2 regions of the Micromonospora sp. C41 genome follow, and region 2 is predicted to be linked to the other one. Evidence: riboswitches for the same ligand, from Rfam matches in the RefSeq annotation. Region 2 holds a riboswitch; the other holds the start of a gene.
What was found. Region 2 has a riboswitch for cobalamin ahead of KBX43_RS00315 (peptidase). Riboswitches for the same ligand answer to the same signal wherever they lie in the genome.
Positions count from the first base shown of each region.

Region 1: linked by a shared signal. The riboswitch ahead of KBX43_RS01830 (ribonucleoside-diphosphate reductase subunit alpha) and the one ahead of KBX43_RS00315 (peptidase) in region 2 are both predicted to bind cobalamin.

Region 1 covers NZ_JAGPXP010000001.1:605,220-621,609, reverse strand. Annotated here, with positions in the region: gene KBX43_RS01845 (acyl-CoA thioesterase) at 1-252, shown strand, start outside; gene KBX43_RS01840 (LysE family translocator) at 256-882, shown strand; gene KBX43_RS01835 (PrsW family glutamic-type intramembrane protease) at 918-1,745, opposite strand; cobalamin riboswitch at 1,866-2,082, shown strand; gene KBX43_RS01830 (ribonucleoside-diphosphate reductase subunit alpha) at 2,195-4,591, shown strand; gene KBX43_RS01825 (ribonucleotide-diphosphate reductase subunit beta) at 4,582-5,610, shown strand; gene KBX43_RS01820 (MFS transporter) at 5,632-6,867, opposite strand; gene KBX43_RS01815 (condensation domain-containing protein) at 6,906-8,345, opposite strand; gene KBX43_RS01810 (glycosyltransferase) at 8,360-9,484, opposite strand; gene KBX43_RS01805 (DegT/DnrJ/EryC1/StrS family aminotransferase) at 9,590-10,864, shown strand; gene KBX43_RS01800 (inositol-3-phosphate synthase) at 10,904-12,118, shown strand; gene KBX43_RS01795 (acyl carrier protein) at 12,195-13,439, shown strand; gene KBX43_RS01790 (class I adenylate-forming enzyme family protein) at 13,436-14,935, shown strand; gene KBX43_RS01785 (type III PLP-dependent enzyme) at 14,928-16,175, shown strand; gene KBX43_RS01780 (phosphopantetheine-binding protein) at 16,180-16,390, shown strand, end outside.
Region 2 covers NZ_JAGPXP010000001.1:218,370-225,184, forward strand. Annotated here, with positions in the region: gene metE (5-methyltetrahydropteroyltriglutamate--homocysteine S-methyltransferase) at 1-1,651, shown strand, start outside; gene KBX43_RS00305 (Ig-like domain-containing protein) at 1,775-3,406, shown strand; gene KBX43_RS00310 (alkaline phosphatase PhoX) at 3,621-4,781, shown strand; cobalamin riboswitch at 4,983-5,119, shown strand; gene KBX43_RS00315 (peptidase) at 5,217-6,260, shown strand; gene KBX43_RS00320 (hypothetical protein) at 6,329-6,781, shown strand.

The sequences.
Region 1 (16,390 bases), 390 kb from region 2:
GCCGGCCGCAGCTCGATGGAGGTGGCCGTGAAGGTCAGCGCGGACCGCTGGGACCGCGCAGTGCCGCCGGTGGACGTGGCAACCGCGCACCTGGTGATGGTGGCCGTGGACGACGAGGGCCAGCCCCGGCCGGTGCCGCCGCTGCTGCCCGGCACCGACGGTGACCGGCGGCGCTACCGGGAGGCGCAGATCCGGCGCGAACACCGGCTGGCGCTGCGCCGGGCGCTGCTCGACGGCGCCGAGGAGGGCTGAGGCGTGCTCGGACTGTCGGCGGCCACGCTCGCGGGATACCTGGCCGCGATCGTGGTGCTCATGCTCACCCCCGGGCCGGACATGATGTTCGTGCTCGCCAACGCCACCCGGTACGGCGCGCGGGCCGGGGCGGTGGCGGCGCTCGGGGTCGCGGCCGGAGAGGCGGTGCACGTCGCCGCCGTGGTGGCCGGACTCGCCACCGTGATCGCCGCGTCCCCGGTGCTGTTCACCGCGATCCGGTGGGCCGGTGCGGCGTACCTGATCGTGCTGGGCCTGCGGGCGCTGCGCGGCACGGGCCGGCCCGGCGTCGCGGCGGACGGGGCGGACGGCGGCGGCGCCGGGCGGGCGTTCCGGCGCGGGCTGCTCACGAACCTGCTCAACCCGAAGATGATCCTGTTCAGCGTGGCGTTCCTGCCGCAGTTCGTCCGGCCCGACGCGGGCCCGGTGGCGGCACAGCTGGTGCTGCTCGGCGCGCTGTTCGTCGCGGTGCAGCTCACCGTGGACCTGGCTCTCGGCGTGGGCGCCGGGCGGTTCGCCCGCCGCTGGGGCGACAGCCGCTGGTCGCGGCGGGTCGACCGGCTCTGCGCTGTCGCCTTCGTCGCGCTCGGTGTCCGGCTGGCCGCCGGCTGACGCTTGCTCGACTCCAGCTCGCCGAGATGGCGGCATCAGGAGGGCTCCGACCCCGCCACCTCGGCGAGCTGGTGAGGATCACGCTCCGGCGCCCGGGGCGGGGCGGCGGGCCGCTCGCGGTCCAGGTGCAGGCGCAGCAGCACCCAGCCCAGCGACACACCGCCGATGAACACGTACGCGGGCTGCGTGCCGAACGTGTCCCAGCAGGTGTGCAGCGTGACGGCGGCGGCGAAGGTGAGCAGGAACGCCGCCAGTCTCCGGCCACCGGGCGCGGCGGCGAACGTGAACAACGCGGCGGCGGTCAGCCCGGTCCAGGCCAGGTGCGCGGCGGGCGCGGTGAGACCGCGAACCAGCAGCGTCCGCTCGACGGCGCCGAGGTTGCCCTCCGACCCGACGAACGCGGCGAACGCGTACCCCATGGTCTCCAGCGCGGCGAACCCGGCGCCGGAGGCCACGCCGATCACCAGGCCCTGCGCCGGTGACCGGTGCCGCCGCCACAGCAGCAGGATGCCGGCCGGCACGATCAGCTTCGCGGTCTCCTCGGCCAGGCCGACGAGCGCCATCGGCAGGACGCCGAGGCGGTGCAGCGTGCCGTACTCCAGCCAGCCGGCGGCGACCACGCCGACCACGCCGCCGAGAAGCGCGGCGACGCCGACGACGGAGCCGGGGACCGGGCGGCGGGCCGGCCGCCCCTGGGCGAAGGCCAGGAACGTGGCGGGCGCGACGCACGCGCCGAGCACGATCAGCGCCGGCACGAACGTGACGGTGCCGGTGCCGGACAGTGTCTCCAGCACCAGCAGGTGAAGCCCGACGCCGACGAGCAGGACCGCCACCCACGCCCAGCGGCGTCCGGTATTCCCCATACGCCGAGTATCGCGCCCGGCGGCGAGCGCCGGCATCGGGGGTAGGCACTGTGGACAGTGAGATCCATGCGACACGCCCGACACGACATCTGGTGTTGCCCAACCGCCCCCACCGCCATATATGGTGGTGCCGCAGCTGGTTCGGCCGAGCCCTCCGGGGCGGGGCCGAGGCAAGAGGGAACCCGGTGGAAATCCGGGACTGCCCCGCAGCGGTGAGTGGGAACGACAGCCGTCAACAGCACTGGGCCACCGGCCTGGGAAGCGACGGCCGGTAGGCGACCGGCGACCCCGGTCGGGCCCGCGAGTCCGAAGACCTGCCAGCGCGCCGTGCGCCTCCGCGTACGGCGGCCGGAGGTCGCGCGGGACGACCGACGCCAGCAGCCGGGCCGGCCGCGCCGTGCCCGTTGGCGTCTCCCGCCGTCTCCAGACGGTGACAGCGAGGAGAGGTCATGACTGTCGTGCAGGAAAGCCCGCCGGCCACCGGCGGCGGGTCCGAGGCCCGCCGGCCGGCGATGCGGGTACGCAAACGGGACGGCGACACCGAGCCGGTGGACGTCGGCAAGATCGTCCGGGCGGTCGAACGCTGGGTCGCCGACCTGGACGAGGTGGACCCGCTGCGGGTGGCCACCAAGACGATCAGCGGGCTCTACGACGGGGCGACCACCGCCGAGCTGGACCGGCTGTCGATCCAGACCGCGGCGGAGCTGATCGGCGAGGAGCCGCAGTACTCGAAGCTGGCGGCAAGGCTGCTGGCCGCGTACGTGGACAAGGAGGTCCGCGGTCAGGGCGTGGCGAGCTTCAGCCAGTCGATCGCGTACGCGCACGGGCTGGGGCTGATCGGCGACGAGACGGCCGCATTCGTCGCCCGGCACGCCCGCAAGCTCGACGACGCCGTGGACCCGGACGGCGACAGGCGGTTCGAGTACTTCGGACTGCGTACCGTGGCCGACCGCTACCTGCTGCGGCACCCGCAGTCGCGGCTGGTGGTGGAGACGCCGCAGTACTGGCTGCTACGGGTGGCCTGCGGGCTGTCCCGCACCCCGGGCGAGGCGGTCGGCTTCTACCGGCTGATGTCCAGCCTGGCCTATCTGCCCAGCTCCCCCACGCTGTTCAACTCCGGCACCCGGCACACCCAGATGTCGTCGTGCTTCCTGGTCGACTCGCCGCGCGACGAGCTGGACTCGATCTACGAGCGCTACCACCAGGTGGCGAAGCTGTCGAAGTTCTCCGGCGGCATCGGCATCGCCTGGTCGCGGGTGCGCGGCCGGGGCGCGCTGATCCGGGGCACGAACGGCCGGTCCAACGGCATCGTGCCGTTCCTCAAGACGCTCGACGCCGGGGTGGCCGCGGTCAACCAGGGTGGCCGGCGCAAGGGCGCGGCCTGCGTCTACCTGGAGCCGTGGCACCCGGACGTGGAGGAGTTCCTGGAGCTGCGGGACAACACCGGCGAGGAGTCCCGGCGTACGCACAACCTCAACCTGGCCAACTGGATCCCGGACGAGTTCATGCGCCGGGTCGAGGCCGACGGCGAGTGGTCGCTCGTCGATCCGTCGGACGCCCCGGAGCTGCCCGACCTGTACGGGGAGGCGTTCGACGCCGCGTACCGGGCGGCGGAGAAGAACGCGGTCCGCACGGTACGGGCCCGGGACCTGTACGGGCGGATGATGCGCACGCTCGCGCAGACCGGCAACGGCTGGATGACGTTCAAGGACGCCGCGAACCGGCTGTCCAACCAGACCGGTGAGCCGGGCAACGTGATCCACCTGTCCAACCTGTGCACCGAGATCCTGGAGGTGAACGACGACGCCGAGACGGCGGTGTGCAACCTCGGCTCGGTGAACCTCGGTGCCCACGTCACCGCCGACGGGGTGGACTGGGAGCGGCTGCGCGCCACGGTCCGCACCGCTGTGGTGTTCCTCGACCGGGTGATCGACATCAACTACTACCCGGCCGAGCAGGCGGCTGCGTCGAACCCGCGCTGGCGGCCGGTCGGGCTCGGCCTGATGGGGTTGCAGGACGCGTTCTTCACGCTGCGCCTGCCGTTCGACTCCCCCGAGGCGAAGGAGCTGTCCACCCGCGTGCAGGAGGAGATTTTGCTGACCGCGCTGGAGACCTCCGCCGGGCTGGCCGAGCGGTTCGGGCCGCATCCGGCGTACCCGCAGACCCGGGCCGCGAAGGGTGACCTGCACCCGGACCTGTGGGGCGCGGAGCCGGCGCAGGCCGGACGGTGGGCGGCGCTGCGTGAGCGGATCGCCGCAGGCGGGCTGCGCAACTCGCTGCTGGTGGCGATCGCACCGACCGCCACCATCGCCTCCATCGCCGGCTGCTACGAGTGCGTCGAGCCGCAGGTGTCCAACCTGTTCAAGCGCGAGACGATGTCCGGGGAGTTCCTCCAGGTCAACACGTACCTGGTGCGGGAGCTGAAGGCGCGCGGGCTGTGGACGCCGCAGGTCCGCGACCGGATCAAGCGGGCCGAGGGCTCGGTGCAGGACATCACCGAGCTGCCCGCGCCGGTGCGGGAGCTGTTCCGCACCGCCTGGGAGCTGCCGCAGCGGGCGCTGATCGACCTGGCCGCCGCGCGGGCGCCGTTCGTCGACCAGTCCCAGTCGCTGAACCTGTTCCTGAGCGCGCCGACCATCGGCAAGCTGTCCTCGATGTACCTGTACGCCTGGAAGGCCGGGCTGAAGACCACCTACTACCTGCGTTCCCGTCCCGCCACCCGCATCCAGCAGGCCACCGTCGCCCCGGTGCCCGCCCCGGTGCCCGGCGTGGTCTCCGCCGTGAGCGACGACGAGGCGCTGGCCTGTTCCCTGGAGAACCCCGAGAGCTGCGAGGCATGCCAGTGACCACCACCGCACCGACCCGGCACATGCTGCTCGACCCCGGCATGGACCTGACCCTGCGGCCGATGCGCTACCCGCGCTTCTTCGACCGGTTCAAGGACGCGATCAGGAACACCTGGACGGTCGAGGAGGTGGACCTGCACTCGGACCTCGCCGACCTGGCGAAGCTGTCCCCCGCCGAACGGCACCTGGTGTCGCGGCTGGTGGCGTTCTTCGCCACCGGCGACACGATCGTCGCCAACAACCTGGTGCTCAACCTCTACCAGCACGTCAACTCGCCCGAGGGCCGGCTCTACCTGTCCCGGCAGCTGTTCGAGGAGGCGGTGCACGTCCAGTTCTACCTGAACCTGCTCGACACGTACGTGCCGGACGAGAAGGAACGGTTCGCCGCGTTCGCCGCGGTGGAGAACATCCCGTCGATCGCCCGCAAGGCCGAGTTCTGCTTCCGGTGGATCGACTCGATCTTCGAGCTGCGGGAACTGCGGACCCGCGACGACCGGCGGGCGTTCCTGCTCAACCTGATCTGCTTCGCCGCGTGCATCGAGGGCCTGTTCTTCTACGGCGCGTTCGCCTACGTCTACTTCCTGCGGTCCCGGGGCCTGCTCAACGGGCTGGCCTCCGGCACCAACTGGGTGTTCCGGGACGAGTCCATGCACATGGCGTTCGCGTTCGACGTGGTGGAGACCGTACGCGCCGAGGAACCGGACCTGTTCGACGCCGAGATGGAGAAGCAGGTGAAGGAGATGCTGGCCGAGGCGGTGGAGTGCGAGGTGAGCTTCGCCGCGGACCTGCTGGGCCAGGGCGTGCCGGGGATGTCGCTGGCCGACATGCGCGAGTACCTCCAGCACGTGGCCGACCGGCGCCTGGCAGTGCTCGGCATCGCCCCGATGTACGGCAGCGCCAACCCGTTCGCGTTCATGGAGTTGCAGGACGTGCAGGAGCTGTCGAACTTCTTCGAGCGGCGGGTGTCGGCGTACCAGGTCGGGGTGACCGGCAGCGTCACGTTCGACGACGACTTCTGACCGCCGCCCCCGCCCCGGCCGTCACGGCCGGGGCGGGGCCGGGCTCTCGCCGGGCAGCGCCGCCGCCCGGACCCGCCCGATCAACGCCACCACGGCGAGCGCCAGCACGGCCACCACCACGAACGCGGTACGCAGGTCCAGCGCGCCGGCGAGCAGGCCGATCACCGGCGCCGCGAGCAGCGCGCCCGGCCACTGGCCCATCGCCACCACGGAGACGCCCTCGCCGGACGTGAGGCCCGGCTGCTCACCGGCGAAGCCGAGCACCGTCGGGGTCACGCACGCCAGGCCGAACCCGAGCAGTCCGAACCCGGCCATCACCGCCGCCGGATGGGGGTACGCCACCGGCAGCGCCACGCCGGCTGTCGCGACCAGCGCGGACAGCCGGACGAAGCGGATCCGCCCGACCCGGCCGGCCAGCCGGTCGCCGAACAGCCGGGCGACGGTCGCGGCCAGCGAGAGACAGGTGTACGTGGCCGCGGCGAGCACCGCCGTGGCGCCGGCCACCTCGGTCGCGTACAGCGCGCTCCACTGGGCGCCGGCCATCTCGATGAACGAGGCGAGGAAGGCGATCACCGCGAGCAGCAGCAGTTGCGGGGTGAACCGGTCACGCAGCCGGCGCCGCGCCTCGCCGTCCTTGGTCTCCTGGCGGGGCGTGTCGGGCAGCCAGCGGTGCGTGCCGATCAGCAGCGCGCCCAGCAGGACACTGGTGACGGCCATCTGCGCCGACGGCGACATCCCGATCGCCGCGGCCCCGGTGCCGCAGAGGCCGCCGACCAGCATGCCGATGCTGAAGCCCGCGTGGAACGTGGACAGGATGGGCCGCCCGTACCGCTTCTGCACCTCGACCGACTGGGCGTTCATCGGCGTGGCCAGCAGGTTCGCCGCGAAGCCCCAGACCGCGAGGCCGCCGACCAGCGCCACCACAGTGGTGGACGCGGCCAGCAGCGGCGCGTTGAGCAGGATCAGCGCGGCCCCGGCCAGCGCCAGCCGGCGGGTGTTGATCCGGCTGATCAGCACCGCCACCACGACCAGGGAGACCAGCTCCCCCGCGTTCGTGGCGATGTTCGCCAGGCCCCAGCCGGTGTTGCCGACCCCTACCGCGTCCCGCACCTCCGGCACGCGGGCCGACCACCCGCCGATGGCCAGGCCCATGATGACGAAGAGCAGCGCCACCGACCAGCGGGCCCGTACGGCCGAGCGGGGCACCGGCGGCGCGGGCTGCTCCGTCGTGTGCTGGTTCGTCGAGGTGTCCGTCATGGTCGTCGTACCTCTCTGGGATCGGTCCGTCGGAACTCCTACCCGATCGCGTGGTCGAGGAAGCACGCACCGTCAGGAAGGCGTACCCGTTCCGGTGTGGTGCCGGGGTCGGTGACGAGCGCCGAGACCACCGCGACGTAGTCGTCGATCAGCCCGCGTACCAGGTCGTCGCCGAAGACACCCCGGTTGCGGATCACCACGCCGCCGGCCCGGTCGTCGTCCACCACGACGATCGGTGAACCCCGCTTGACCCAGACGGGCAGACATTCGGGCGGCACGTCCGCGGCGACCACGGGCGGCGGCGTGCCGGGCGCGGCCCGGGCGGTGATGTCGACCGGCTCCACCCGCAGGTCCGGGCAGTGCAGCACCGGCGACGCCGACGCGGCGGACTGGAACCAGGCGTCGAACAGGTGGTTGTCCGGCCAGGGGCGGATCGCCGCGAAGCCGGGACGGACCGCCCGGGCCAGCCGGTGGTACGCGGTGGCGTGCGCGACGGCCCCGGCCAGCGAGGCGTGCGCGGCGCCGACCACAGCGCTCATCGGCGCGTCCGGCGCGACGTCGACCGGCAGGTAGACGTTGTTGGTGAACTGCCCGACGAGCTGCCGGGACAGCGGGCTCTCCCGGCCCAGCGTGGTGGTGCCCAGCACCACCCGGGACCGGCCGGCCCGCCGCGACAGCAGCACCAGGTACGCGGCGAGCAGCAGCACGTACGGGCTGGTGCGGGCCCGCCGTGCGGCCGGGCGCAGCCGCGCGGTGATCTCGGGCGGGAACGCGAAGCGGGTGGCCACCTCGGCGCTGAGCGCGACGTCCGGCGCCGGCGGCGCCGCCGGGAACAGCTGGTACGGCTCCACCGGCCGCAGCCGGTCCCGCCAGTACGCGGCCCGGGCGGCGGCGTCGACACCGTTGCCGGACTGCTCCGCCTCCTGGAGCGCGGCGAGCGCGGCCGGGTCCACGCCCAGCGGCGGCTGCGGGTCGGCCGCGCCGAGCCGGGCCGTGTACGCGTGGCACAGGTCCTCCACCACGACGCGGCACGACCAGCCGTCGGAGACCATGTGGAAGAAGCAGAGCGCGAGCACGTGCTCGGTCGCGGAGAGCCGGACCAGCGCGGCCCGCCACAGCGGCGCCCGGCCGGGGTCGAACGCGTCGTTGCGGTGCGCGTACGCGATCTGCTCGACGCGGGCCTGCTGCTCGGCCGGCGGCAGTCCGGACAGGTCGACGTACTCCAGCGGCGACTCCACGTGCGGCAGGATCCGCACCTCGGGCTGCACGCCGATGCGGTCGAACCGCATCCGCAGCGCGTCGTGCCGGTCCACCACATCCTGCATCGCCTGCCGCAGCACGTCGACCCGCAGCGTGCCGCGCAACCGGCGGAACTCCACCACCACGAGCCGTGAGGCGCCGGGACGGGCCGGGTCGAGCGCGGTCATGAACTCCCACATCATCTGCTGGCCGGGGGCCAGCGGGTACGTCGTCGGCACTGCCACTCCCCCCGTCAGGCCGCCAGCACCGGCGCGACCGGCCGGTGGTCCGTCTCGTCCGGCTGGTAGTCCGCCTCGTCCGGCGCGCGGAAGCCGGTGAAGAGCAGGTCGGGACGGCCGAGCCGCAGCGAGGTGACGAACGCGGCCCCGTCGAAGAGCGTCTCGATCGCCGCGCAGGCCGCCGACTCGGCCACCGCGCGTGGTCCCCGGTCGCCGCCGAGCCGGCCGGGCGTCTTCGCGGCGATCACGGCGGCCGCGACGGCCGGCACCGCGAGCAGGCTGCGTCCCCCGCTGCGCCGGGCGGTCAGCAGCCCGGCCAGCGCGGTCACGGCGAGCGTGCTGGCGGTGTTGAGCACGAACCGGCGCCGGTGCGGGTGGGCCAGGCAGAGCCACTGCTCGGAGCGCCCGTACGTGGTGAACCGGTAGGCGACCGCGCGGAAGGTGTCGGCGACGCCGGTGTCGTGGGTGACCACGCCGTCCGGGTCGGTGAGCAGCACGTAGCCGGCGTCGGTGAGGAGCAGCCCGAGGTGCAGGTCCTCCCCGCCCAGCGGCATCGGGGAGTCCTCCGGGAACCCGCCGACCGCCTCGAAGACGGCGCGCTTGACGGCCATGTTCGCGCCGGCGCCCCAGGACACGCGCTCGTAGTGCAGCGGCCGGGTCAGGTCGCCGAGCAGCAGGTAGGAGCGGCGCATCACGCGGAAGAACGCGCTGTCGCCGGGCTCGACGATCACCGGGCCGGTGACGCCGGCGACCTCCTCGCCGGAGGCGCGCAGCCGGACCGCGTACCGGGTGATCAGGTCGGCCGGCACCCGGCAGTCGGAGTCGGTGAACAGCACCAGGTCGTGGCGGGCGTGCCGGACGCCCAGGTTCCGTTTGGCCCCGACGTGCCGGGGCCCGCGCACGTAGCGGGCGCCGTACTCGGCGCAGGCCGCCCGGTGGGCGGCGGCCGCGGCGGGCGCCGAGTCGTCGACGACCACCACCTCCACCGGCTCGGGGCAGTTCGGGGCGGCGTCGCGCAGACTGCGGAGCTGGCGGCGCATCTCCGCCACCCGGTCCTTGACCGGGATGACCACGGAGACGCCGCGCGTGACGGCGCGGGGTTCGGTCGGTTCGCCCACGGGCGATGCGGATCGGCTCATGCCCCGAGGTTCGACCACCGGGGTACAGCGCCGATACACAGCGCCGGCCGTTGCGGCCATCGCACATGTACCGCTGATGTATCGATGGCCATCAAGGTCGAAGGCATGACGACCTCCATCCCCATCGACCGGCGGCTCGCCGTGGACGGCGGCCGGCCGGTCCGCCCGCCGGACCGCCCATGGCCACGCTGGCCGACCCCCGCGCCGGATGCCGCCGCCAACCTGTCCGCGGTGCTGACCGGCGGCCGGTGGGCGATCAGCAGCCCGTCCGTCGGCGACACCGTCCTGTTCGAGCGACGTTTCGCCGCCGATTTCGCCCGCTACGTCGGCACCCGCCACTGCGTGCCGGTCGACCACGGGTCCAGTGCCCTGGTGGTGGCCCTGGAGTCACTCGGCCTCGGCTACGGCGAGACGGTGCTCGTACCGGCGCTGACCTGGACCGCCTCCGCGACCGCCGCGCTGCGCGCCGGCCTGGTCCCAGTGCTCGTCGACGTCGACCGGGACACCGGCTGCGTCGGGCCGGACGACCTCGACCTGTCCGTGGACCCGCGGGCCGTGGTCGCCGTGCACTGGGCCTCCAACATGGCCGACGTGCCGGCGCTCGACGCGGTCACCCGGCCGCGCGGCATCTCCGTCGTGGAGGACTGCGCGCAGGCCCACGGCGCCACCTGGCAGGGCCGCCAGGCCGGCTCGCTCGGCCGGCTCGGCTGCTTCAGCTTCCAGCACGGCAAGGTCCTCACCTGCGGTGAGGGCGGGGCCGTGGTCACCGACGACGACACGCTCGCGCCGGTGCTCGAGGAGCTGCGGGCCGATTCGCGCCGCTACCGGGGCGACCGGACGCCGGCCGGCGAACTGGACCTGGAGGAGAGCGCCGGTGTGCAGGGCGCCAACTTCTGCCTGAGCGAGTTCTCCGCCGCCGTGGCCTGCGCGCAACTGGCCGTCCTGGACGGCCAGCACGACGTGCGCAACCACAACTACCGGCTGCTCGGCGACCTGCTGGACGGTGTCGACGGCGTACGGCTGCTGCAACCGGCGCCCGGGCAGACCCGCATCTCGATCTACGAGGGCACGATCGTCTTCGACGAGCTGCCGGCCGGCCTGGACAACGCCGCCGTGGCCGCCGCGCTCACCGCCGAGCTGGGCCGGCGGTTCTACTGCACCGACGAGCCGCTGCACCGCAGCCGGCTGCTGCAGCCGTGGACGAAGCCGCTGCTCGCGCCGCTGGCCGAACGCTTCGCGGCGATCCACCGGGAGCGCACGTACCCCAACACCGAGTGGCTCGCCGCACACACCGTCCAGACACACCACAGCACCTTCCTCGGCACCGAACAGGACATGGAGGACATCGCCGCCGCCGTCACCAAGGTGCTCACCCGCTGAACCGCGCCGTCCCGGCGCACCCAGAGAAGGAGTCTTCCCGTGACCGTCACCCAACGCGAGACCTCGCACGCCCCGTCCCCCGAAACGGACGCACCCGTCGGCGTGTGGCTCAACGGCGCCCGCGGTTCGGTCGCCACCACGGCGATCACCGGTCTGCTGGCGCTGCGCGCCGGCATGGCCGACTCGACCGGCTGCGTCACCGACACCGGCATGCTGCGCGACGCGCCGCTGGTGAGCTGGACCGACCTGGTGGTCGGCGGGCACGACATCGTCGACACGCCGCTGGAGAAGAAGGCCGAGTCGCTCGTCGACTCCGGTGTCATCCCGGCGCCGGTGCTGGCCGCCGTGCGGGGCAGCCTGCCCGAGGTCGAGCAGAACCTGCGCACCGGCTACGACGCGCGTACCGAGACCGGACCGCTGGCCGAGGTGGTCGACCGGCTGGCCGGCGACATCGAGGAGTTCCGCGCCCGCCACGGGCTGTCCCGGGTCGTCGTCATCAACGTGTCCTCCACCGAGCCGCCGGCCGACCACCGGCCCGAGCACGACGACCTGGACGCGCTGACCCGCGCCCTGGCCGACCCGGACGACAAGGCGCTGCCGGCCAGCTCGGTGGTCGCGTACGCGGCGTTCCGGGCCGGCTGCGGCTTCGTCGACTTCACCCCGTCCACCGGCGCCCGGCTTCCCGCGCTGGAGATGCTGGCGCAGCGGGAGCGGGTGCCGTTCGCCGGCTCCGACGGCAAGACCGGGGAGACGCTGCTGCGTACCGCCCTGGCGCCGATGTTCACCAGCCGCGCCCTGCACGTGCTCTCCTGGGCCGGGGTAAACCTGCTCGGCGGCGGTGACGGCGCGACGCTGGAGGACCCGCGCAACGCCCGCAGCAAGCTCAGCTCGAAGTCGGGCGTGCTGCCCGCGCTGCTCGGTGAGGACGTCACCGCCCCGCTGCACATCGACAACGTGCCGGACCTCGGCGACCACAAGACCGCCTGGGACCACGTCTCGTTCGAGGGCTTCCTCGGCGTCCGGATGTCCATGCAGCTCACCTGGAGCGGGGTGGACTCCACGCTGGCCGCCCCGCTGGTGCTCGACCTGGCCCGGCTGACCGCCGCGGCGCACCGCGCCGGGCACGTCGGCCCGATCGAGGAGCTGGGGTTCTTCTTCAAGGACCCGATCGGCACCGACGAGCACGCGCTGGCCGAGCAGGCGCAGGCGCTCGCCAGCTGGGCCAACGGGCTGGACGGCCGCGGCGACAGCTGACCTTCGTACCGGCCGCCGGCGCGGCGACTCCCGCGCCGGCGGCCCCGCCCCACGTATCCGCATCGAGGAGCCTCCCATGTCCCCACACGTCCCGAACGCGCCGGACCGGCCGAGCACGGATCCGGTGTGGACGCCGATCCTGACCGGTCTGCACGCGACCGCGCTGGACTGTCTCCAGACGAGCTTCGCTCTGCTCGCCGACTACGCGAACGGGTCCGGCAGCCATCTCGCCCTCGGCGCCCGGTACGGGTTCCGCACCCGGGATCAGGACGCTCTGATCTCCGTCGAGGCGACCTCGGACGACCGGGCCGCCGAAGCGGTCGACCTGCTGGGCCTGCGCGTCGAGGGCCGGTGGATGCAGCTCGACGGCCCGCAGGTCCGCCGGCTGTGCGCGCCCGGCCAGCCGCTCTACGTCACCGCCGACGCGTACGACCTGCCGTGGTGTCCCTACCACGGGCACGAGCACATGCGGCACAGCTTCCTCGTCACCGAGGCCGGACCGGATCAGGTAACAGTGGTCGACGCGTACCACAACGACACCGCCTGGGGCCCCGCGCGGCCCGGCGTGTGGCGGCTGCCCACCGCCGCGTTCGACGCGGCGCTGGCCGGGGGCGCGCACACGCTGGCGGTGACGGCACACCCGGCGCCGGAGATCGACGTGCCCGCCATGCTCGCCGGCAACGCCGCCCGGGCTCGCCGGGCCCGCCCGGAGATCGCCCGCTACCTGGACCGCACCGGCGCCGCCCTGGACACCGTGGCCGGGCTGCACCGCTTCGTGCTCGACGTCTGGCTGCTGGCGCGCGCACGCGACCTGCACGAGCGCTGGCTGGCCGAGGTCCGGCCCGAGGCCGTCGCCGCGCTGGCCGGGCAGGCAGCCCGCTGGCAGCAGCTCGCCACGCGCAGCTACGTGGCGCTGCGGCGGGCCCAGGCGGGCCGGCCGGCCGCGCCGGAGCTGGTGGACGCGCTCGGCGCGCTGATCTCCGACCATCTCGCCGCGCTGGAGTCGATCGCCGAACCGGCCGCCACGCCCGGCTACGACGCCGTGCCGCCCGCGCCGGAGGCGGCAGGTGGGGAGGGCGTACGCGCCGCGGTGCTCGGCGCGCTCGGCGAAACCCTGGACCTGGACGGCTCGACGCTGCGCACCACCGACGTGCTCCGGGAGCTTCCCGGCTTCGACTCGTTCCGGCTGGTGGACGTCATCGACCGGGTCGAGCGGCGGCTCGGCGTCGAGGTTCCGGCCACCGCGCTCTCCGCGGCCGACCTGCGCGACGTCGGCTCCCTGTGCGCCATGTTCGGCGCCGCCACCGGAGGTGCCCGATGAGTGCCGAACTGCTGCACGACCTGCTGGACCGCACCGCCGGCGCGCGCCCCGACGCGCCCGCCGCCGGGGACGGGACCGTCGAGCGCACGTACCGTCAGGTGCGGGCCGACAGTCTGCGCCTGGCCGGCTGGCTGCGCGGGCAGGGCGTCCGGCGCGGCGACCGGGTGCTGGTGGCGCTGCCCGCCGACGCGACGCTGCCGGCGCTGCTGTACGCGGTCGCCCGTACCGGCGCGGTCTTCGTCGTTCTCCGGACGCCGGCCCCCGAGGTCGCCCTCGCCCACGTGCTGGACGACGCCGAACCGGTCCTGGTCCTCACCGACGACCCGGTCCTGACCGGCCTGTCCCGCGCCCGCGGCGTCCCGGTGCGAGGCGCGGCCGAGGCGCGGCACGCCGCGTCCGCCACGGCGATCGGCGACGCGCCCACCGGCCCGGCCCCGCTCGCCGTCGACCCGGTCTGCCTGATCTACACCTCCGGCAGCACCGGCATGCCGAAGGCCGTGGTCTCCACGCACGCCCAGGTCACGTTCGCCGTCCGGGCGATCCAGTCGGAGCTGCGCTACCGGCCCGACGACGTGGTGCACGTCCTGCTGCCGCCGTCGTTCGACTACGGCCTCTACCAGATCTTCCTCAGCACCGTCGCCGGCGCCCGGCTGCGCCTGGGCGACAGCGCGGAGACCGGTGGCCGCCTGCTGGTGAACCTGGTCGAGTCCGGCGCCACGGTGCTGCCCTGCGTGCCGTCGCTGGCGATCAACCTGCTGCGGCTGCTCGGCCGGGCGGGCGCGCCGCGCCCGCCGCTGCGCCTGCTCACCAACACCGGCGCCGCCATGCCCCCGGAGGTGCTGGCCGGCCTGCGCCGGCTGCTGCCCGGCCTGAGCGTCCAGCTCATGTTCGGCCTCACCGAGTGCAAACGCGCGGCGATCATGCCGCCGGACGCCGACCTGCGCCGGCCCGGCGCCTGCGGGCGGGCGCTGCCCGGCACCGAGATCTTCACAGTGGACGCCGAGGGGCGGCGTCAACCACCGGGCGTTCCCGGCGAGCTGGTGGTACGCGGCCCGCACGTGATGGCCGGCTACTGGCGGCGGCCCGAGCTGACCGCCCAGCGGTTCCGCCGCGTACACGGGCTCTTCCCGCAGCTGCACACCGGCGACCACGGCCACGTGGACGACGACGGGTACGTCCACTTCGCCGGCCGGCGCGACGACGTCTACAAGGAGAAGGGCACCCGGGTCAGCGCCACCGAGGTGGAGGCCGCGGCGTACCGGGTCGACGGCGTGGCCGCGGCCGGGGTGCTGCCGCCGGCCGACGGCCACGACGGCGCGACGCTGTTCGTGGTGGCCGCGCTCACCCCCGCCGACGTGCTGCGCCGGCTACGGGAGCAGCTGGAGGAGATGAAGGTGCCGGCGCGCTGCGTCGTGCTGCCCGACCTGCCGCTCACCGGCAACGGCAAGGTGGACCGGCGGGCGCTGGCCCGGCTGGCGGGTGAGCACAATGGCTGACCTGCCCTTCGACACCCCGGCCTACCGCTACGACCTGGCCCGGGTACGCGCCAGCCACGCCGCCCTGGTCGCAGCGCTGCCCGCGCCGAGCCGGCTGTTCTACTCGCTCAAGGCCAACCCGCACCCGGCACTGGTCGCGGCGCTGCACACCGCCGGCTGCGACGCGGAGATCTGCTCGCCGGGCGAGCTGGCCGCGGCGCTGCGGGCCGGCGTGCCGGGTGACCGCATGCTCTACACCGGACCGGGCAAGCGCGACGCCGAGGTGACCGAGGCGGTGCGTGCCGGGGTCCGCTGGTTCTCCGTCGACTCTCCCGAGGGCCTGGACCAGGCCGACCGGATCGCCGCCGCGCACGGCGTCGAACTGCGCTGCCTGCTGCGGGTCAACGACCGGGTGCCCAACCCGGGTCAGGGGCTCACCATGACCGGCGTCGCGTCCCAGTTCGGCGCCGACGCCGACTGGATCGAGCGGGAACCGCACCGGTTCCGCTCCCGCCCGTCGGCCCCGGTACGCGGGTTCCACCTCTACACCGGCAGCAACGTCGACTCGGTGGACGCGCTGGTGTCCCAGTTCACCGCCGCGGCGCGTACCGCCCGGCGGTTGCGGGACCTGCTCGGCATCGACCTGACCCTGCTCGACCTCGGCGGCGGCTTCGGCGCGCCGTTCGCCCGGCCCGGCCACAACGCGGACCTGACCGGCCTCGCCGACCGGGTCGGCCCGGCCCTGGACGGGCTCTTCCCCGGCTGGCGCGACGGCGCGCCCGCGGTGGCCTTCGAGTCGGGACGGTTCCTCACCGCCACCGCCGGCACGCTGCTGACCCGGGTGCTGGACGTCAAGCGGTCGCAGGGCACGCCGGTGGTGGTGCTGGAGTCCGGCATCAACCACCTCGGCGGGATGTCCGGCCTGCGCCGGCTGCCGCCGCTCGTGCCCGCCCTGCACGCCGCTGACGACCGCGACGGCGCGCCACTGGAGGCCGCGATCGTCGCCGGGCCGCTGTGCACGCCGCTGGACACCTGGGCCCGAGCCGCGAGCCTGCCCGACGTACGGCCCGGCGACGTGCTCGCCGTGCCGAACGTCGGGGCGTACGGGCTCTCGGCGAGCCTGCTGGCCTTCCTCGGCCACCCGGCGCCGGTCGAGGTCGTCTGCGACGGCGACCGCGTCGTCGAGACGTCCCGGCTGACCCTGACACGGCACCCGGTCGACGCGCCGGGAGCCACTGACGAACCACGAGAAGAAAGGTGACGTCATGAACACCGAATTCACCGAGCTGCTCCGGCCGTTCCTCAAGTTCGCCGGCAAGGAGGAGATCACCGAGGACGCCCGGCTGCGCGACCTGGGCCTGGACTCCATGCGCGAGATCGAGCTGCTGTTCGCCATCGAGGAGACGTTCGGGGTCGCCGTGCCCGACGACAAGCTGGTCGACTCCACGTTCGCCACCGCTGGCGGGCTGTGGGGCG
Region 2 (6,815 bases):
CGTGCGATGGGTGCAGCTGGACGAACCCGCCTACGTCGCCGACCGGAGCGCCGCCGAGATCGACGCGCTGCGGGAGGCGTACACCCGGCTCGGCGCGGTGGAACAGCGGCCGGCGATCTTCGTCGCCACCTATTTCGGCGAGCTCGGTGACGCGCTGCCCGCCCTGCTCGACACGCCGGTCGAAGCGGTCGGCGTGGATCTGGTGGCCGGGCCCGGCAACCTGCGGCGGCTGGCCGGTGCGGGACCGCTGCGCGGCAAGACGATCGTGGCCGGCCTCGTCGACGGCCGCAACGTCTGGCGTACCGACCTGCGGGCCGCCGTGGCGGCCGGTGCCGCCGTCACCGCCCTCGCCGACCACGTCGCCGTGTCCACCTCGTGCTCGCTGCTGCACGTGCCGGAGGACCTGTCCGCCGAGACCGCTCTCGACCCGGCGCTGCGTCAGCGGCTCGCCTTCGCCCGGCAGAAGGTCGATGAGGTCGTCCGGCTCGGCCGCGCGCTGCGCAACGGCACCACGTCCCTGCCCGAGCCGCTGCCGCCCACCCCTGCCGCCTGGCGCGACGACACCGTACGCGGTCGGCTCGCCGCGCTGCGCGCCACGGATCGGCAGCGCGGCGCGTACCCGGAGCGTGCGGCGGCACAGCAGGCCCGGCTGAACCTGCCGCCCCTCCCGACCACGACCATCGGATCGTTCCCGCAGACCGACGAGCTGCGCCGCGCGCGTGCCGAGCACCGGGCCGGGCGTCTCGACGACGCCGCCTACACGCAGCGGATGCGCGCCGAGGTCGAGCACGTCGTCCGGCTCCAGGAGCGGCTGGGCCTGGACGTGCTCGTGCACGGCGAGCCGGAACGAAACGACATGGTCCAGTACTTCGGCGAGCAGCTGGACGGGTTCGCCGCCACCGAACACGGCTGGGTCCAGTCCTACGGCTCCCGATGCGTGCGTCCGCCCGTCATCTACGGCGACGTGGCACGCAGGGCGCCGATGACCGTCAACTGGTCCACCTACGCGCAGTCGCTGACCGACCGGCCGGTCAAGGGCATGCTCACCGGCCCGGTCACGATCCTGGCCTGGTCGTTCGTCCGCAGCGACCAGCCACTGGCAGACACTGCGGACCAGGTCGCGCTCGCCCTGCGCGACGAGTGCCGTGATCTCGAGGCAGCCGGTATCCGGGTCATCCAGGTCGACGAGCCGGCGCTGCGTGAGACGCTGCCACTGCGCAGGGCGGACCAGAAGGCGTACCTGGACTGGGCAGTCGGGGCGTTCCGCCTGGCCACCTGCGGAGTCGCCGACGACACCCAGATCCACACCCACCTGTGCTACTCGGAGTTCGGGGAGGTGATCACGGCCATCGACGCCCTCGACGCCGACGTCACGAGCATCGAGGCATCCCGCTCCCGGATGGAGGTCCTCGACGACCTCGCCGCGATCGGATACCGCCGGGGTGTGGGGCCCGGCGTCTGGGACATCCACTCACCCCGGGTGCCGTCCCACGACGAGGTCGTCGGCGCGCTGCGCCGGGCCGTGGCCGCGGTGCCGGCCGAGCGGCTGTGGGTGAACCCCGACTGCGGCCTCAAGACGCGCGGCTATCCCGAGGTCGAGGCGTCCCTACAGCACCTGGTCGCCGCCGCGGCCGAGCTGCGCGGACGCTGAGCCGCCGGCCGGGCGGAACGCCGCGCCGTTCCGCCCGGCCCGGGCCCGGTTCAGCCCTTGACAGGCCGTGCCCGGAGCGCCGAGGCTGCATGAAGTGATGTATGTCGATGTTACGGGGGCATGATGCGACGCAGGATCTTCGCGCTGGCTACAGCAGCCGCGGTCGTCGTCGGCGGGGCCATGACGATGGCGCTGCGGCCGGCCTACGCCGCGACGGCGTGCACGGTGGACTACACCATCACCCGGGAGTGGTCCAGCGGCTTCTGGGCCGAGCTCACCGTCACCAACCTGGGCGCTCCCGTCACCGACTGGTGGCTGCGGTTCCGGCAGGCGAACGGTCAGACGATCACCATGGGCCTCGACCGGCTGCCGGACGGATACACGCTGGGCAGCGGCGAGATGTATCCGATGACCATGCTCCGTCCGCCGGCGGGATCCACGCTGCCGACCGGCGCCTCGGTGACGGTGCGGTTCGGCGGCAACTACCAGGGTGCCGACCCCGAGCCGACCGACTGGGTGTTGAGCGGCCAGCCGTGCGACGGGGACGGCGCCGACCCGACCGGCTCGTCGCCGCCGCCGGCCTCGGGGAGCCCGCGGCCCAGCCCACTGCCGGGCGGGCCGTCGGTGGCGCTCACCTCGCCCCGGCCCAATGACTTCTTCGCCGCGCCGGGCGTCATCCCGATCCGTGCCGAGGCCACGGCGGCGCCCGGCCGGCGGATCGAGCGGGTCGAATTCCGCGAGCGCGGCAGGCTGCTCGCCGTGGACACCACCGCGCCGTACGCGTTCGACTGGCGCGGCGTGCCGCCGAACAGCGGCACCCGCGTCACCGCCACCGCCTACGACAGCAGCGGCGCCCAGGCCACCGCCGAGGTCCGCGGCATCCGGGTGCTCCCGCCGCAGGCGCCCGGCGCCGCGCCTGCGCTGAAGGCGTTCGGCAACCGCATCCTCACGGTCACAGCCAGTCCGAGGCCGTACCGGCCCCGTGGAATCATCCGGTCGGCCGCGCCCGGCGAATGCGCATGGGGACCGATCCACTGGGACGGCCCGGTCGACGACGCGTCGGTAGGCGCGCTGCGGGCCCGCGGCGTCAACGCGGTACGGGTCGTGCTGAGCGACGCCTGCTACGCCTACACCGGCAGCCCTGCCGATCGGCAGAACCGCGTCGGCTACCTCGACGAGGCGGCCCGGTACGTCGACCGGCTCGTCCGGGCCGGCATCACACCCATCGTGTCGCTGCGGCAGAGCGACATCTCCGCCACCCGCACGTTCTGGAGCGCGGCGGCGGAGGTGTTCGGCGACGACAACGCAGTGGTCTTCGACATCTCGCCGTACGACTTCCCGGCGGTCGGCGGCACCGATCCCGCGGCGGTCTGGACCTGCTGGCGCGACGGCGGATCCGAGTGCGCCGGCGCCGGTCTGCCGAACTTCGGCGTGCAGGAGCAGATCCGCCTGCTTCGCGTCCAGGGCTCGTTCAACCTGGTCCTCGCCGCCGGGATCGACGGCGGCAACGATCTGAGCCGGTGGCTGGAATATCGCCCGGCTGACCCGGACGGCCGCAGCGTGGCCGCCGCCTGGCGCGTCGACGACCGCTCGGCCTGCGCCACGCCGGCCTGCTGGCGGTCCACGCTGCTCCCGGTCGCCGCCCAGGTGCCGCTGGTCGCCACCGACGTCAGCGCCGGCTCGGGGGCGCCGACGTTCGTACCGCGGACTGTCGCCTGGCTCGACCAGCACGGCATCGGCCACCTGCGCCGATGACCGGGGGAGGGGAGGTCGCGGCCGGAGGGCCGGTCAGACGGCCGCGCGCGCCCACTGCTGGTTGGTGCCGCTGCCTCTCCTACCCGTACGACCCCTCGACCGGGTCGGCGTGGGCGGGACATCGCACATCGAGTCGTCCATCGACGTTCATCCAACAGATCGGCGTGCGTAAGCTCCGCACGGTCGGATCCATGGAACCTACGGAGGAGGGTCCATGGATCGTCGAACGATGTTGCGGGCCACCGTTGTCGGTGCGGGCGCCCTCGCCCTGCCGTTCACGGCGTGGTCGGCGGCGTACGGAGCCCCGGCACAGAACGCGGCGGGGCCCTACGGCGGGCTTCAGGCAGCCGACGCCAACGGCATCCAGATGCCGGCCGGGTTCACCAGCTCGATCGTCGCGCGGTCCCGGCGGACGGTGCCGGGGACGTCGTACACCTGGCACGACGCCCCGGACGGCGGCGCCGTGTTCCCGAACGGCACCGGCTGGATCTACGTGTCGAACTCCGAGGTGTCGGCCGGTGCGGGTGGCGGCACCTCGCGACTCGTCTTCAACTCCAGCGGCGCCGTGGTCGGGGCGTCGCGGATCCTCTCCGGCACCAACAACAACTGCGCCGGTGGGAAGACACCGTGGAACACCTGGCTCTCCTGCGAGGAGGTGTCCCTGGGCCGGGTCTTCGAGACGTACCCCCTCGGCGGGTCCGCGGTGGCGCGTCCCGCGATGGGCCGGTTCAAGCACGAGGCGGCCGCGGCCGACCCGGTCCGCCGGGTCGTCTACCTGACCGAGGACGAGACCGACGGCAAGTTCTACCGCTTCGTGCCGGCCACCTGGGGCGACCTGTCCGCCGGAACCCTCCAGGTCTTCCGCGCCGGTACGGCCACCTCCGGCACGTTCACCTGGGCCACGGTGCCCGACCCGGACGGCTCGCCCACCCCGACCCGGCAGCAGGTGTCCGGCGCGAAGACGTTCAACGGTGGCGAGGGCTGTCACTACGCGGACGACACCGTCTGGTTCACCACGAAGGGCGACAACCGCGTGTGGCAGGTCAACCTGGCCGCCGGCACGTACGAGCTCGCCTACGACGACAACCTGGTCAGTCCGGGCGCCCCTCCGCTGACCGGCGTCGACAACATCACCGGGTCCACTGCAGGTGACCTCTACGTCGCCGAGGACGGCGGCAACATGGAGATCTGCATGATCACGCCGGACGACAAGATCTCGGTCTTCCTGCGGATCACCGGACAGAGCGGTTCGGAGATCACCGGGCCGGCGTTCACCCCGGCGGGGGACCGGCTGTACTTCTCCTCGCAACGCGGCACGACCGGCTCGTCGTCCGGCGGCATCACCTACTGCGTCACCGGTCCGTTCCGCCGTTGACCGGCTCCCGGTCCCGCCGGCAGTGACCACACGGTGAGGGACGCCCGGTCCTCACCGGGCGTCCTTCACCGGCGTGCTCCACGCGGACGCGCCGGGACGACGGCCTCTCGACGTCGGGGTGTGAAACCGCCGATTCCGCCGGCCGTCACGGCACGTGGCCGGTTCCTGGCGCATTGACATCGGCGCACCGGCCACAGCAGACTGTCGCGACAACTCAACCACCGCGTGTACGTGCGGGGGAAGACCGGTCGAAATCCGGCGCTGGCCCGCAACGGTAGGCCGCCCAGAGAACTCTGCGGCGGCGAGCCCGAATACCCGTCGTACGCGTGCAACCGCTCCCCACCCGTCGTGGCCCACGGGTCGGAGTCCCGGACGCCCCCGCGTACTGCGGTCGTCCGGGCTTTCGACGACCGCCGGGCCGGAAAGGCGCTTCCGATGGTCGTCCGCCGAAGTCGGCACCGCCTGCTCGCGCTCCTCTGCGGCGTACTCGCCGCCCTCACCCTCACCACACCGGCCGTCGCCGCCCCCGATCGCGCCGCCCTCACCCGCCCGGAGGCCGCCGCCGGCTGGCTCGCCCGGCAACTCGTCGACGGCGAACGCTTCGAGGCGGTCTTCGACGGTGTCGCCTACCCCGACCAGGGGCTGACCCTCGACGCCGTGTTCGCCTTCGCCGCCGGCGGCGTCGCCGACGACCACGGCGCCGGCGCGCTGGCCTGGGTCACCCGGCCGGACATCCGCGACGGCTACCTCGGCGACGGCGTCTCCGAGGCGTACGCGGGCGCGACCGCCAAGCTCGCCCTCGCCGTGCAGGTGCGCGGCGGCGACCCGGCCGACGTCGGCGGGGTGGACCTGATCGCCCGGCTGCGTTCGCTGCAGACGCCGGCCGGCCGGTTCAGCGACCGGTCCGCGTACGGCGACTACAGCAACGCGTTCAGCCAGTCCTTCGCGCTGCTGGCGCTGGACCGTACCGCGGCCGGGGCGCCACCGGCGGCGGCCGCCTGGCTGGCCGGCACCCGATGCCCGGACGGCGGCTACCCGCTGCTGCCCGCCCAACCGGTCTGCACGTCCGACGTGGACGCCACCGCGCTCGTGACGCAGGCGCTGCGCGCCGCGGACCGTCCGGCCGACGCCGCCGCCGGGCTGCGCTGGCTGGTGTCCGTTCAGCGTGCCGACGGCGGCTTCGCCAACGCGGCCGGCACACCGAACGCCAACAGCACCGGCCTCGCCGCGCAGGCCCTGCGCGACGGTCACCGGCTGCCGGCCTGGGCGCGGTCCCGGGCGTTCCTCGCCGGACTCCAGGTCGGCTGCGCCGGGGCGCCCGCCGACCGGGGCGCTGTCGACTTCGACGGTGGCGGCTTCGACCCGGCCACCGCGCCCCGGGCCACCGCCCAGGCCGTCCTCGGTCTCACCGGGGTCGGGTACGCCCGTCTGTCCGCCGCCGGCGCCGACCCCGGCGCACCGGTGCTCGCCTGCCCGTGAACCGCCTCGCCGCTCACCCGATCACAGGAGGACCCGTGTTCCGTCACCGTCCCACCGCCCGCACCTGGATGGCCGGCCTGCTGGCCGCCGTCGTGGCCGGCGTCGCGCTGACCGCAGTCGAACCCGCGCCCCGGTCGGCGCACGCCGCCGCCTGCGTCGGCACCTCGGGAGTCACTGTGGTCGTCGACTTCGCCGCGCTCGGCGGCGGCGTACAGGTCGCCTGTGCGCCGGGCGATCCGGCCACCGGCCTGGCCGCGCTTCAGGCCGCCGGCTTCACCGTCACCGGCACCGCCCGCTGGGGCCTGGCCTTCGTCTGCCGGATCAACGGCAAGCCCACCGCCGCGACCGAGCCGTGCGTCAACACCCCGCCGGCCACCGCGTACTGGTCGTACTGGCACGCGTCCAGCGGTGGCTCCTGGTCCTACAGCACGTCGGGGGCGACCGGCTACAACCCCGCGCCGGGCAGCGTCGAGGGCTGGTCCTTCGGCGCCGGCGCCCCGCCGAGCATCGCCGCTCCCTGAACCGCGGCTGCGAACGGTGTGACCAGCGGCGCAC